Regions from separate parts of the Pseudomonas sp. GW821-FHT05D12 genome, predicted to be linked through region 3. Evidence: predicted binding sites of a transcription regulator. Region 3 holds the regulator's gene; each other region holds the start of a gene.

Region 1 (4,158 bases), on a different contig from region 3:
GGCCGAGAAGTAGATCAGCACGTTGCGGCAGAACACCATGTCGAACTTGCCCAGGCTGGCGTAGCTGTCGAGCAGGTTGAACGAGCGAAACTCCACGCGGCTCTTGATCGGCGCCTTGACCGCCCAACGCCCGGCCCCTTTCGGGTCGAAGTAACGTTGCAGGCGCTCCTGGGACAAGCCACGGCCCAGGGCCAGGCTGTCGTACTCGCCGGTCTTGCAGTTGGTGAGCATGGTGCCGGACAGATCAGTGGCGACAATTTGCGCACCGGCCTTGAGCTGGCCCATGTTGGTCCGCTCGAACTCATCGATGGACATCGAAATCGAGTACGGTTCCTGCCCCGAGGAGCAGGCCGCCGACCAGATGCGCAGGCGCTGGCCCGGGCTGGCCTTGATGGCTTCCGGCAGCACCTTGCTCTTGAGCACTTCAAACGGATAGGTGTCGCGAAACCACAAGGTTTCATTGGTGGTCATGGCATCGACCACCATTTCCTTGAGCCCGCTGCGCGGCTGGCCCTGGATGCGCTGGACCAACTCGCCCAGCGACTTGATGCCCTGCTGTTCCATCAGTTTGTTGAGACGGCTGGATACCAGGTACTGCTTGTTCTCACCGAGCAATATGCCACAGGCTTTTTCCAGGAAGACCCGGAACTGTTCGAAATCCAAATTACCCGTAGACAATGATACCGCCTCTTAAATCGTGTGACCGCCAGGGGACATCCCCTAGCCGTGATCTGCTGCCTTGATCCGGTCGACTACCCGGGCTGCCAGGTCATCAGGGCGGAATTTGGCCAGGAAGTCATCGGCACCGACCTTCTTGACCATCGCCTGATTGAATACACCCGACAACGAAGTATGCAGGATGATATGCAATTTTTGCATGCGTGGGTCATTGCGTATCTCGGCCGTGAGGGTGTAGCCGTCCATTTCCGGCATCTCGATGTCAGAGATCATCATCAAGAATTCTTCTTCCGGCTTCTTGCCTTCGTCCACCAGCTTGCGCAGGTAATCCAGCGCCTGGCGACCATCATTGAGCGCCACCACTTCCACACCGACGGTCTGCAGGCAACGGGTCACCTGCTTGCGCGCCACCGAGGAGTCGTCCACCGTCAGCACACGCAAGGAAATCGCCTTGTGTGCCGTCTCGGCGTCCACCACACCCACGGAAATCGATTCCGAGGTCGGCGCCACTTCGGCGAGGATCTTCTCCACGTCGATGATTTCCACCAACTGGTTATCGACCCGCGTCACCGCCGTGAGGTAGTGATCGCGGCCAGTGCCCTTGGGCGGCGGATGGATCTCTTCCCAGTTCATGTTGACGATGCGCTCCACCGAGCGCACCAGGAAACCCTGGGTCTTGGTGTTGTACTCGGTAATGATCACGAACGGATTCTCGCGATCCTGCAGGGCCGGCGAACCGGTGGCCAGCGCCAGGTCGAGAATCGGGATGGTCGCGCCGCGGATGTTGGCGACGCCGCACACCACGGGACTGGACTTGGGCATGATCGTCAGCTTGGGGCACTGCAACACTTCCCGCACCTTGAACACGTTGATGCCATACAACTGTTTGCCATCCAGGCGAAAAAGCAACAACTCCAGGCGATTCTGCCCTACCAGCTGTGTCCGCTGGTTTACTGAATCCATTACTCCTGCCATGCCTTTACTCCTACGCTAAAACCTTTGGCCTGTTCCCTAAAGGGCAGACGCGCACCCAACACTAAACGGCACGAGCTTTGCAATTTACAGATCATGGATATTAAAACGACAGTTTCCCGACGCCCCGGCTTCCCACGGTACTGCAGATTGCTCTGCGTCTCGATGGCATTGCTCGCCTTGAGCCTGGGAACCACGGCCCGCGCCGATAACGTCACCTTGCCTGATCTACTTATCGGCGTCACTCAGGGCTTTCTTGAGTTCACTGTAGAAGATTATCTGGCGACCACCCAGACACCCGGGCGTTATGAAATCCAGGTCAGCCAGCTCGATCCGCGCCTGCGCATGCCAATGTGCGACAAGGAATTGACAGCCACCCTGGAAAGTCCCGCCCAGCCCATCGGCCGCGTGACGGTGAAAGTTCGCTGCGAAGGCGCCTCACCCTGGACCGTGTTCGTGCCGGCGCAGGTCAAATTGTTCCGGGATGTGGTGGTGGTGGCCCGCCCGCTGAAACGCACCGGCATCATCGGTTTCGAGGACGTTGTCCTGCGCGAACGCGACATCAGCATGATCAATCAGGGCTACCTGACCTCCCTCGACCAGGCCGTCGGACAAAAACTGACCCGACCAGTGGTCACCGACCAGGTCATTACCCTGGTGCACCTGGAGCAGGCGGAGGTGATCCGCAAGGGCGACCAGGTGGTGATTTCCGCCAGCAGCGGCGCGCTGCAGGTAAAGATGCCGGGCGAGGCGCTGTCCAATGGCGGCATGAGCGAGCAGATCCGGGTGAAGAACCTCAACTCGAACCGGGTGATCAAGGCGCGGGTGACGGCACCCGGTCAAGTGGAGGTGGCTCTATAGACCGCTGGTATCGGACGCCGGCTTTTCCTACACTGTGGGTTGGGTGCCGGCCTGTGCAGTTTATTGTCAATTGCGCCTAAAGTTTGTCCGGGTATGGCCGAAAACATGGCAAGCGTCCAAATACCCAGAGGTTTTTTATCATGGTCATCGATTTCAGTCGTTTGAATAACACCCCGGCAACGTCAGGCCCTACGCGTACCAGCGGTACCAAGGACAGCGTAGAAGCCAAGGCCCAGCCACTGCCCGCGAAGGCAGAACAGGCGAGCGCCAGCCAGAGCGGGGAATCCGTACACCTGAGCAATGAGGCTCAACAGTTGCAGAAGGTCACTGACTCGCTGCGCGATCAACCGGTAGTCAATAAAGCCCGTGTGGCCGAATTGAAACAGGCAATCGCCGATGGCAGCTATAAAGTCGACAGCAACCGTGTAGCCAGCAAGCTGCTTAATTTCGAAGCCGAGCGCTAGGCAAAGGCCTGCGCCGGGCTTTTGGACGCTTAAACCCCAAGGCCAGCCATGCATCACGACGAACATTTGCTTCAACTGATCATTGATGATCTAGCGCCGACGCAACACTTGCTCGAGCTGCTGAAAGAAGAATCCCTGGCACTCTTCGGCCGGGACATGCCCTTGCTGGAAGAAATTCTGGCGCGCAAACAATCGCTGATTGTCCTGCTGGAACAGCACGGCAAAAAACGCAGCGAAATCCTCATCAGCCTCGGCCTGCCGGCAGACCATGATGGCCTGGCACAATTGGCCAGCCACTCCTCGGTCGGCGATCAATTGCTGGCCCAGAGCAAAGAACTCAATCAATTGCTCGCCCAGTGCCAGGAAGCCAACCTGCTCAACGGTCAGTCGATCCAGCTTCAGCAAGCTACGACCGCCAACCAGTTGCGTATACTTCACGGCGGTGAGCCTCCGGCGCTTTACAACGCCCAGGGATCCACCTCGCGCCTGGTCAAGCCAAGCACCCGCAGCCAAGCCTGATGCCCGTTTACCGCGCGGCCTATCCAAGTCGCGCCACATACTGGCAAAATGCCTGCTCTTGCGTGTAGTCGTATTTTGTCTGGAGATGGAAGAACCGTGTTCAACGCCCTTAATGCGGAAGATGCCCCGCAGCCACCCAAGGTCCTCACCACGCCTCTGGAAATCGCCGGCACCTTGCGGATGCTGCAAGAAAGCCATGACCCGCTGATCATCACCTTCCACGAACGCAGCCAACGCTTCCAGAGTTACCTGGTGGATGTCGACCGCGAGGGCGGCACCCTGGCCCTGGATGAAATGATCCCGCGTGACGGCGAACGCCACCTGGAAAACGGTGAGCCGTTCCGCATCGAAGGCTTCCACGACGGCGTGCGTGTTGCGTGGGAAAGCAACGGCGCCATGAGCATCAGCGAAAAGGACGGCCACCGCATCTACACCGGCAGCTTGCCCGACGAGGTGGTTTACCATCAGCGTCGCAATGCTTTCCGGGCCGCCTTGAAGCTGGCCCAACTGGTCAACATCGAACTGGGCGGCGAGAAACTCAAGGCGCCGATCAGTGGCAAATTGCTGGATATTTCCGCCACCGGCTGCAAACTGCGCTTTGAAGGCGATATTTCCGAGCGCCTGCAACTGGGCCAGGTCTACGACCGCTTCATCGCCGCCCTGC
Region 2 (4,158 bases), on a different contig from region 3:
GCGCAATTTACCGAATGACAAGCTGCAGATCACAATCAACGATAAACCGCATGTATTCGACGTCAAAAGCAAGGAAGACCGCGAGCAGGAGCTGGCGATCGATACCCACGGCGGCGACGACACGGTCATCATCGACGATGACGTCAAGCTTCGTACAAGAGTGGAAGGCGGTGATGGTGAGGATCGCATCCAGGCTGGCGGCGGTCGCAGCAGGCTGTTCGGAGGGCGTGGCAACGATGCCCTGGTGTTGGGCAGTGGTTTGGGTTATGCCGCCGGCGGCGAGGGCGACGACACGATCATCGGCGGCAGCGGCAACGGCGTGATGTACGGCAACAAGGGCAATGACCTGCTCATTGCGGGCTCTGGCCCCGCCACCAAGCAAACCTACATGGATGGTGGCGACGGCGACGATGTGCTTTTCTCCGGCAGCGGGCACACCGTTGCACATGGTGGCAATGGCGATGACAACTTGGTCGGGAACGCACGCACGACGTTCTACACCGGCAAAGGCAAAGACAGCATTTGGAACAACCAGTCCAATGACCGCATCTACGCCAAGGCCGGGGATAGTTTCGACCGTACTCAAGGATCGGCTTTCACCGAGGTCAAACCCAGCAATGCCGGCAACCGCGGCTTCAGCGTGGACGCCCCACCAGAAGTCAACGAGGACCAGGCACAGGAGTTCAAGCAGAGCGTCGCCGACGATTTTGAATTTCTGCGCAGTTCACCCACGGGGCAACAGGCACTCAAGCGAATGGATGAGCTTGCGGCAATAAATGGCGCCAAGGTCAGCATACGGCCGATCAACCACGGCGGTAACGAATACCTGTTTGGCAGCACTGGACTGGAAAACATGACACCTGAGGAGTCCGAAAGCGCAGGCGAAGGGGCCTTCGGAACGATCACCAATGGCGTGCCCGGTGCCCGCGCCGATCGCGGCATCATTCACTTTGACTCGCCGGCTACGCTCGAAAACGCCGACCGCACCAACACACGGATACCCGCCACCGCTCTCTTCGGTCAGGTGGCCTCCGCCTACAATGGCGCAACCGGTACATTCCTGCCGGGGGAAACCCGCGAAGCGCCGGGAGAATCGGGTCTCGCCAGGAATGAAGTACGTCAAGCCATTGGCCTGCCCAGCGATGCCGAACCTTTTGATTTCGACAATGACCCCTCGACACCGCCGAGCACTGTCAATCCGAGACCGTTTACCGAAAACGCCCTGAATGAAGAGATGGGCAAACCCTTGAGGAAGACCGTCTTATGGTCACCTAGCGATCAAGGTCGTGGGACGTAGAGCGGCGCCTCAATATCGGTTCCTACACGGAGCGCGGCGGGTAGTCGGCCTCGCTCTGGTCAGCCCCAGCTATTTAGCACCATCGTACCTAAAGCTCCGCCCATCCACGCCGATAGCCCTACGAAGCTCCAAAAAGCCGCGTCGACAATAAACGCTTCGTAAGGACGAATCCCATGCCCCCACTGCGCTCCATTCAAACTCGCTACACCCTGTTTCTGGTGCTGTTCGTCCTGGTGTTATTGGTCTTGACGGTCGTGGGTATCGGCCAGTTGGTTGCGCCGAAGCTGCAGTACACCGAGGAACAGGTGGTGCTCAACCGCATCAGTGAAGTGGCCGAGCAGATCCAGGGCGAACTGAACAAGGTCCAGGCCCAGCAACGCAGCATCACCCAGACCATTGTGCTGCTCGACAGCGATGCCATCGACAAGGTCCTGCCCGGCCTGGTGGACCAGTACGGCGAGCTGAAAGTCTTCGGCGGCGGCATCTGGCCGCTGCCCAACCAGCGCACGCCGGGGCGCAACAAGCACAGCACGTTCTGGCACCGCGATGCGTCGGGCAAGCTCGTAGTGAACACGTTCTGGAACAGCGACCCTGCCCCCAATTACTACGACCAGAGCTGGTACAAGGGCGGCCTCGCCGCGCCGCGTGGCCAATGCGCCTGGGCTGCCGCCTATAAGGACGACGCCAGCCAGGAGCCGCGCACCAACTGCGCCATGGCGATCCAGCGGGACGGCGCGGCGTATGGCGTCGCCACCATTGACGTGACCCTGGGCTTTTTCAACGCGCTGGTGGCCAGCAAGGAAAAAGACATCGGCGGGCAGATGCTGATCGTCGAAGGCGACGGCAAGATCATCAGCAACAGCACGCGCCTCAGTGGCCCGGTGGTGTTGAAGAACATCAGCGAACTCACCGGCACCTCGGCATTTGCCGCCCAGGTCAGCAAAGCCCTGGCCCACCGTGACCAGGCCTTGCAGCGCAGCGAGTTCGACAACCAGGGCGTGGCCAGCACGTTCTATATGCGCCCCATCGAAGGCACGCCGTGGTTCCTGGCGACCGCCCTGCCCACCTCGTTGATCACCGCCCAGCGCGACGACGTGCTCGGCAGCCTGGCCCTGGTGCAAATCCCCATGGTGCTGCTGTTGGTGCTGCTGGCGGCCTATGCGATCCGCCAACTGGTGCAGCGCATGAACACGCTGAAAGCCAATATTGACGCGTTGTCCGCCGGTGACGCCGACCTGACGCGACGCATCACCATCCGCGCTGAAGACGAACTCGGCGCCATCGGCCACTCGGTCAACCGCTTTATCGTGTACCTGCAAAACATGATCGGCGAGGTCACGCAGGCCACCGGCGCCATGTCGTCGGGCCTTGAGCAACTGCAGAAAACCTCGGCGCACACCAACCAGATCCTGGTGCGCCACGCCTCGGAGACCGACCAGACCGTCACCGCCATCACCGAGATGAGTTCCACCGCCGACACGGTTGCGCAGAACGCAGCAGAAACCGCCTCGTTCACTCAACGCGCCAACGAACACGCCGACCGTTCCCGCGTGGTGGTCGGCGAAGCCTCCAGCAGTGTCAGCGCCCTGATCGGCGAAGTGGCCAGCGCCACCCACACCGTGGAGAACATGCGCCAGGACGCCGCGCGCATCACCGAAACCCTGGGCGTGATCGGCGCAATTGCGGGCCAGACCAACCTGCTGGCCCTCAACGCCGCAATCGAAGCGGCACGGGCCGGTGAACAAGGCAGGGGGTTTGCCGTGGTTGCCGACGAAGTCCGAGCACTGGCCGCGCGCACCCAGGCCAGCACCTCGCAGATCAACGAAATGCTCGCGCGCCTGACTACCGGGGTGAGTTCGTCGGTGGCGGCCATGGAAAACACCCAGGCCAGTTGCCAATCGGCGGCGGATGCCACCGCGCGGGTCAACACCGGCCTGGACGAGATGGCAGGCTCGGTCAGCCATATCAACAACCTCAGTACGCAGATCGCCACGGCCGCCGAGCAGCAAAGCGCGGTGACCGAGGAGATCAACCGCAGCATGGTGCAGATCCGACATATGGTCGAGGAACTGGTGCAGAGCGGCCATGCCACGCAAACCAATACGCAGACCCTGCTGGACGCCAATGGACGCGTGATTGCCTTGATGGGGCGTTTCAAGGTGAGCTGATAAATGGCCTGGATACTCCCGTGCAATGCGCGGGAGTCGGACTATTCTGACAGTTCACAGCCACACAGGAGGTGTGCCATGCGCGCTGCAGAGCAGTCAGTCCGCTTGGAGCGGATCAGTCAGGAACGCTTTATCGAGGCCCCCATCGATGCCGTCTACGACTATGTGACCCAGCCGGATCGCTGGCACGAATGGCACCCCACATCCCTGAGTGCCGACACCGGCACCACCGGTTCACTCCCCGTCGGCACGCGCTTTACCGAAATGATCGACCTCTTGGGCGTGCGCGTGCCCATGAGTTACCGCGTACAGGTCGCCCGCCGCCCCGGCGAGTTCAAGACCGTGTTTACCTCCCTCGCCGTCGATGGCTCCATTCACTACTTCCTGCAGCCGTTTCGCGGCGGCACGCTGTTCAAGCGCGTGCTGACCTATGAGACCGAATTGCAGCTGGCCACCCTGCATGAGCGCATGATCGAGTTGTCCGCGATTGCCCTGGACCAACTCAAGCATCGGCTGGAAAATCCGCCCTTCGTATAATTTTGAAACATTACCGCGAAGGTTGCTCGCCGGTGGGCGCTGGCTTGCCTGCGATGACGTCGTCATGATCGCCGCCATCCCAATCGCCACTTCCTGCTTGCGAGCCTTTTGATGAAAACCACCCTGCGCCTGGCCCTGCTGTCGGCCCTGTTCACC
Region 3 (4,158 bases):
ACCCTGGCCAAGCTGGCCGCCCGTTACGTGCTCAAGTACGGCGCGCAGAATATCGCGCTGGTGAGCATGGACAGCTACCGTATCGGTGCCCAGGAGCAGCTCAAGACCTTGGGTCGGATCCTCAATGTGTCGGTGACCCATGTCGACCCGGGCCAATCCCTGGCCAACGCCCTCGACCCGCTGCTGCGCAAGCGCGTGGTGTTGATCGATACCGCCGGCCTGCAAGCCAGCGACCCGGCGTTGCGCATGCAGCTGGAAAGCCTGGCCGGGCGCGGCATCAAGTCGAAAAATTACCTGGTGCTTGCAACCACCAGCCAGAAACAGGTTCTTACCGCTGCGTACCATAGCTACAAACGCTGCGGCCTGGCCGGCTGCATCCTCACCAAGCTCGACGAAACCGCGAGCCTGGGCGAGGTGTTGAGCCTGGCCATCAGTCATGAGTTGCCGGTCGCCTACCTGACCGACGGCCCGCGGATTCCGGATGATCTGCATCTGCCGCGCCGTCATCAGTTGGTCAGCCGTGCAGTCAGCGTGCAAATGCAAGAAGAGCCTAGCGAGGAAGCGATGGCCGATATGTTCGCCGACCTCTATCACAGCCCGGCAAAGCGGGTGGGTTGAGGGCAGGATGAACACCGTGAAATGTACCTACATCGATGGTCTGCAAGCGATTCACGCGGCCAAGCCATGTAGCCTGCGTCTAAGCAAGACAAGGTAAAGAAATAAAATGGGCAGCATGCATCCCGTACAGGTGATCGCGGTGACCGGCGGCAAAGGTGGCGTCGGGAAAACTAACGTGTCAGTGAATTTGTCCCTGGCCCTGGCAGAGCTTGGCCGTCGCGTCATGCTGCTGGATGCTGACCTGGGGCTGGCGAACGTCGACGTTCTGCTGGGGCTGACGCCCAAACACACGCTTGCCGATGTGATCGAAGGGCGCTGCGAGCTGCGCGACGTGCTGCTGCAGGGCCCTGGCGGTATCCGCATCGTGCCGGCCGCCTCCGGCACCCAGAGCATGGTGCACCTGAGCCCGGCGCAGCATGCCGGCCTGATCCAGGCGTTCAGCGATATCGGCGACAACCTCGACGTGCTGGTGATCGACACCGCCGCCGGGATCGGCGAGTCCGTGGTCAGCTTCGTGCGCGCTGCGCAGGAAGTCCTGTTGGTGGTCTGCGATGAACCCACCTCGATCACCGACGCCTATGCCCTGATCAAACTGCTTAACCGTGACTACGGCATGAACCGCTTCCGCGTGCTGGCCAACATGGCCCAGAGTCCACAGGAAGGGCGCAATCTGTTCGCCAAGTTGACCAAGGTCACGGATCGCTTCCTCGATGTCGCCTTACAATACGTCGGCGCAGTTCCCTACGACGAGTGTGTACGCAAGGCTGTGCAAAAGCAGCGTGCAGTCTACGAAGCGTTCCCTCGTTCCAAATGCGCCTTGGCGTTCAAGGCTATTGCCCAGAAGGTCGATACCTGGCCGTTGCCTGCCAACCCTCGGGGGCATCTGGAGTTTTTCGTCGAGCGATTGGTGCATCAGACGAGCGCAGGACCGGTGCTATGACATCCAGCGGCTACAACCTTTACAAGAAATCGGCACGTGACAGCCAGGGTGAATTGATCGAGCGCTATGCGCCGCTGGTCAAGCGCATCGCTTATCACTTGCTGGCACGCCTGCCCGCCAGCGTCCAGGTCGAAGACCTGATCCAGGCGGGCATGATCGGCCTGCTCGAAGTGTCGACCAAATACGACGCGAGCAAGGGCGCGAGTTTCGAGACCTATGCGGGTATCCGCATCCGTGGCGCGATGCTCGATGAAGTGCGTAAAGGTGACTGGGCGCCGCGTTCGGTGCATCGCAATACGCGCATGGTCAGTGACGCAATTCGCGCAATTGAAGCAAAAACCGGTCGCGACGCTAAAGATCACGAAGTTGCGGCCGAACTCCAATTGAGTCTCGACGATTACTACGGGATTTTGAACGATACCTTGGGCAGCCGCCTGTTCAGTTTCGACGACCTGTTGCAGGACGGCGAACACGAAGGGCTGCACGAGGACGGCGCGAGTGCTCATCTGGAGCCGTCGCGCGACCTGGAGGATGAACGCTTCCAGGGTGCGCTGGCGGACGCGATTGCCAATTTGCCGGAGCGTGAGCGACTGGTGTTGGCGCTGTACTACGACGAAGAGCTGAACCTCAAGGAAATCGGTGAGGTCCTGGGAGTCAGCGAATCGCGGGTCAGCCAGTTGCACAGCCAGTGCGCAGCCCGCTTGCGGGGGCGTTTGGGAGAGTGGCGAGCGCGCTGACAGGCAGTGTTGGGGAGCACTGCAAACCACACCGCGAGGGTGATTGACCCTCGCGGGATCGGCCCGTGGTGCCCCCGGCAGTCCTTTTTGTGTAATGCCTGTTGATTGAAATGGCGCGTCCAGGTGCTGGGCGCGTTTAAGACTGCTTGGAGGTCGAATTGGACAAGAACATGAAAATCCTCATCGTTGATGACTTCTCAACGATGCGGCGGATCATAAAAAACCTGTTGCGTGACCTTGGGTTCACTAACACGGTCGAGGCGGATGACGGCATTACGGCGATTCCGATCCTCAACAGCGGGAGCATCGACTTTCTGGTAACGGACTGGAACATGCCGGGCATGACCGGTATCGACTTGCTGCGCCATGTGCGCGCCGACGAAAAACTGCGCAGCCTTCCCGTGCTGATGGTGACCGCCGAAGCCAAGCGTGAGCAGATCATCGAAGCCGCCCAAGCCGGGGTCAACGGTTACGTGGTCAAACCATTCACTGCATTGGCCTTGAAAGAGAAGATCGAAAAAATCTTCGAACGCATCCACGGCTAATGCCATCGCGGGGGAGCTATGGAGCATAAAGAAACGTCACAGGGAGACTTTGAGTCGACCCTGAAAAAGCATGCTCATCAGTTGGTCGACAGCCTTGAAAAAGGCCAGTTCGGCGACGCGGTGCAGTTAATCCATGAGCTCAACCAGACCCGTGACCGCGGCCTGTATCAGGAAGTGGGCAAGCTCACACGCGAGCTGCACAGTGCGATTGTCAATTTCCAGATTGACCCGCACATGCCCCAGGCCGAAGAAATTTCGCAAATCACCGACGCGACCGAACGCCTGTCCTATGTGGTCAGGCTGACTGAAGCGGCGGCCAACCGCACCATGGACCTGGTGGAAAACGCCACGCCCCTGGTCAATGGCATGGCCACCGAAGCCCAGGCCCTGAGCCACGATTGGGGCCGCTTCATGCGCCGCGAGGTGGGGGCTGAGGAGTTTCGTGAACTGGCGCGTCGGGTCGACGGATTCTTGTCACGCAGCGAGCAGGAAAACCGCACGGTTTCCAGCAACCTCAATGACATTCTGCTGGCCCAGGATTACCAGGACCTCACCGGCCAGGTGATCAAGCGTGTGACCCAGTTGGTCACCGAAGTGGAAAGCAACCTGCTCAAACTGGTGCTCATGGCCGGCCAGGTAGACCGTTTTGCCGGCATCGAACATGACCGTGAAGCGATCCTCTCGGAAAAAGATCCACAAAAACATCTCGCCAAGGGTGAAGGTCCGCAGATTCATGCCGATAAACGTGAAGACGTTGTGTCAGGTCAGGATGACGTAGATGACCTGTTATCCAGTTTAGGCTTCTAAGGAGCACCCACATGAGCTTCGGCGCCGATGAAGAAATCCTTCAGGATTTCCTTGTAGAGGCCGGCGAAATTTTAGAGCAACTGTCCGAACAACTGGTCGAGCTGGAAAGCCGTCCGGATGATGCGAACCTGCTCAATGCAATTTTTCGCGGTTTTCACACTGTAAAAGGGGGCGCCGGCTTCCTCCAGCTCCATGAGCTGGTGGAGTGCTGCCACATCGCCGAGAACGTGTTCGACATCCTGCGCAAGGGTGAGCGTCACGTTGACTCGGAATTGATGGACGTGATTCTCGAAGCACTGGATGCGGTCAACGGCATGTTCAGCGAAGTCCGCGAACGTGCCCCGATCACTGCGGCCACCCCGGAACTGCTCGCCGCCCTGGCGCGCCTGGCAGAGCCGGCCGACACCTCGGCAGCGCCCGTGGCGCAAGCTGAGCCTGCGCCTGTGGCAGAGCCTGAAGCGGATGTGACGGACAGCGAGTTCGAGCAGTTGCTCAACTCCCTCAATGCGGT

Evidence for each region. Region 3 encodes FliA, which starts transcription of late flagellar genes. Its sites were predicted from a motif close to CTAAAGTTTNNNNNNNNNNNGCCGNTAA; they were not measured.
Region 1: a site for FliA is predicted at 2,588-2,615, ahead of flgM (flagellar biosynthesis anti-sigma factor FlgM). Genes of this name have one in related genera too.
Region 2: a site for FliA is predicted at 1,386-1,413, ahead of AC07SI_RS03150 (methyl-accepting chemotaxis protein). Genes of this name have one in related genera too.

What each region holds. Positions count from the first base shown of each region.
Region 1 covers NZ_JBWKSN010000016.1:113,689-117,846, forward strand. Annotated here, with positions in the region: gene cheR (protein-glutamate O-methyltransferase CheR) at 1-678, opposite strand, end outside; gene AC07SI_RS26235 (chemotaxis protein CheV) at 721-1,653, opposite strand; gene flgA (flagellar basal body P-ring formation chaperone FlgA) at 1,747-2,511, shown strand; gene flgM (flagellar biosynthesis anti-sigma factor FlgM) at 2,652-2,975, shown strand; gene AC07SI_RS26250 (flagella synthesis protein FlgN) at 3,024-3,494, shown strand; gene AC07SI_RS26255 (flagellar brake protein) at 3,591-4,158, shown strand, end outside.
Region 2 covers NZ_JBWKSN010000002.1:49,957-54,114, reverse strand. Annotated here, with positions in the region: gene AC07SI_RS03155 (M91 family zinc metallopeptidase) at 1-1,297, shown strand, start outside; gene AC07SI_RS03150 (methyl-accepting chemotaxis protein) at 1,471-3,465, shown strand; gene AC07SI_RS03145 (SRPBCC family protein) at 3,544-4,002, shown strand; gene AC07SI_RS03140 (DUF411 domain-containing protein) at 4,114-4,158, shown strand, end outside.
Region 3 covers NZ_JBWKSN010000009.1:94,323-98,480, reverse strand. Annotated here, with positions in the region: gene flhF (flagellar biosynthesis GTPase FlhF) at 1-618, shown strand, start outside; gene fleN (flagellar synthesis regulator FleN) at 725-1,558, shown strand; gene fliA (RNA polymerase sigma factor FliA) at 1,555-2,295, shown strand; gene AC07SI_RS18050 (chemotaxis response regulator CheY) at 2,466-2,840, shown strand; gene AC07SI_RS18045 (protein phosphatase CheZ) at 2,859-3,647, shown strand; gene AC07SI_RS18040 (chemotaxis protein CheA) at 3,659-4,158, shown strand, end outside.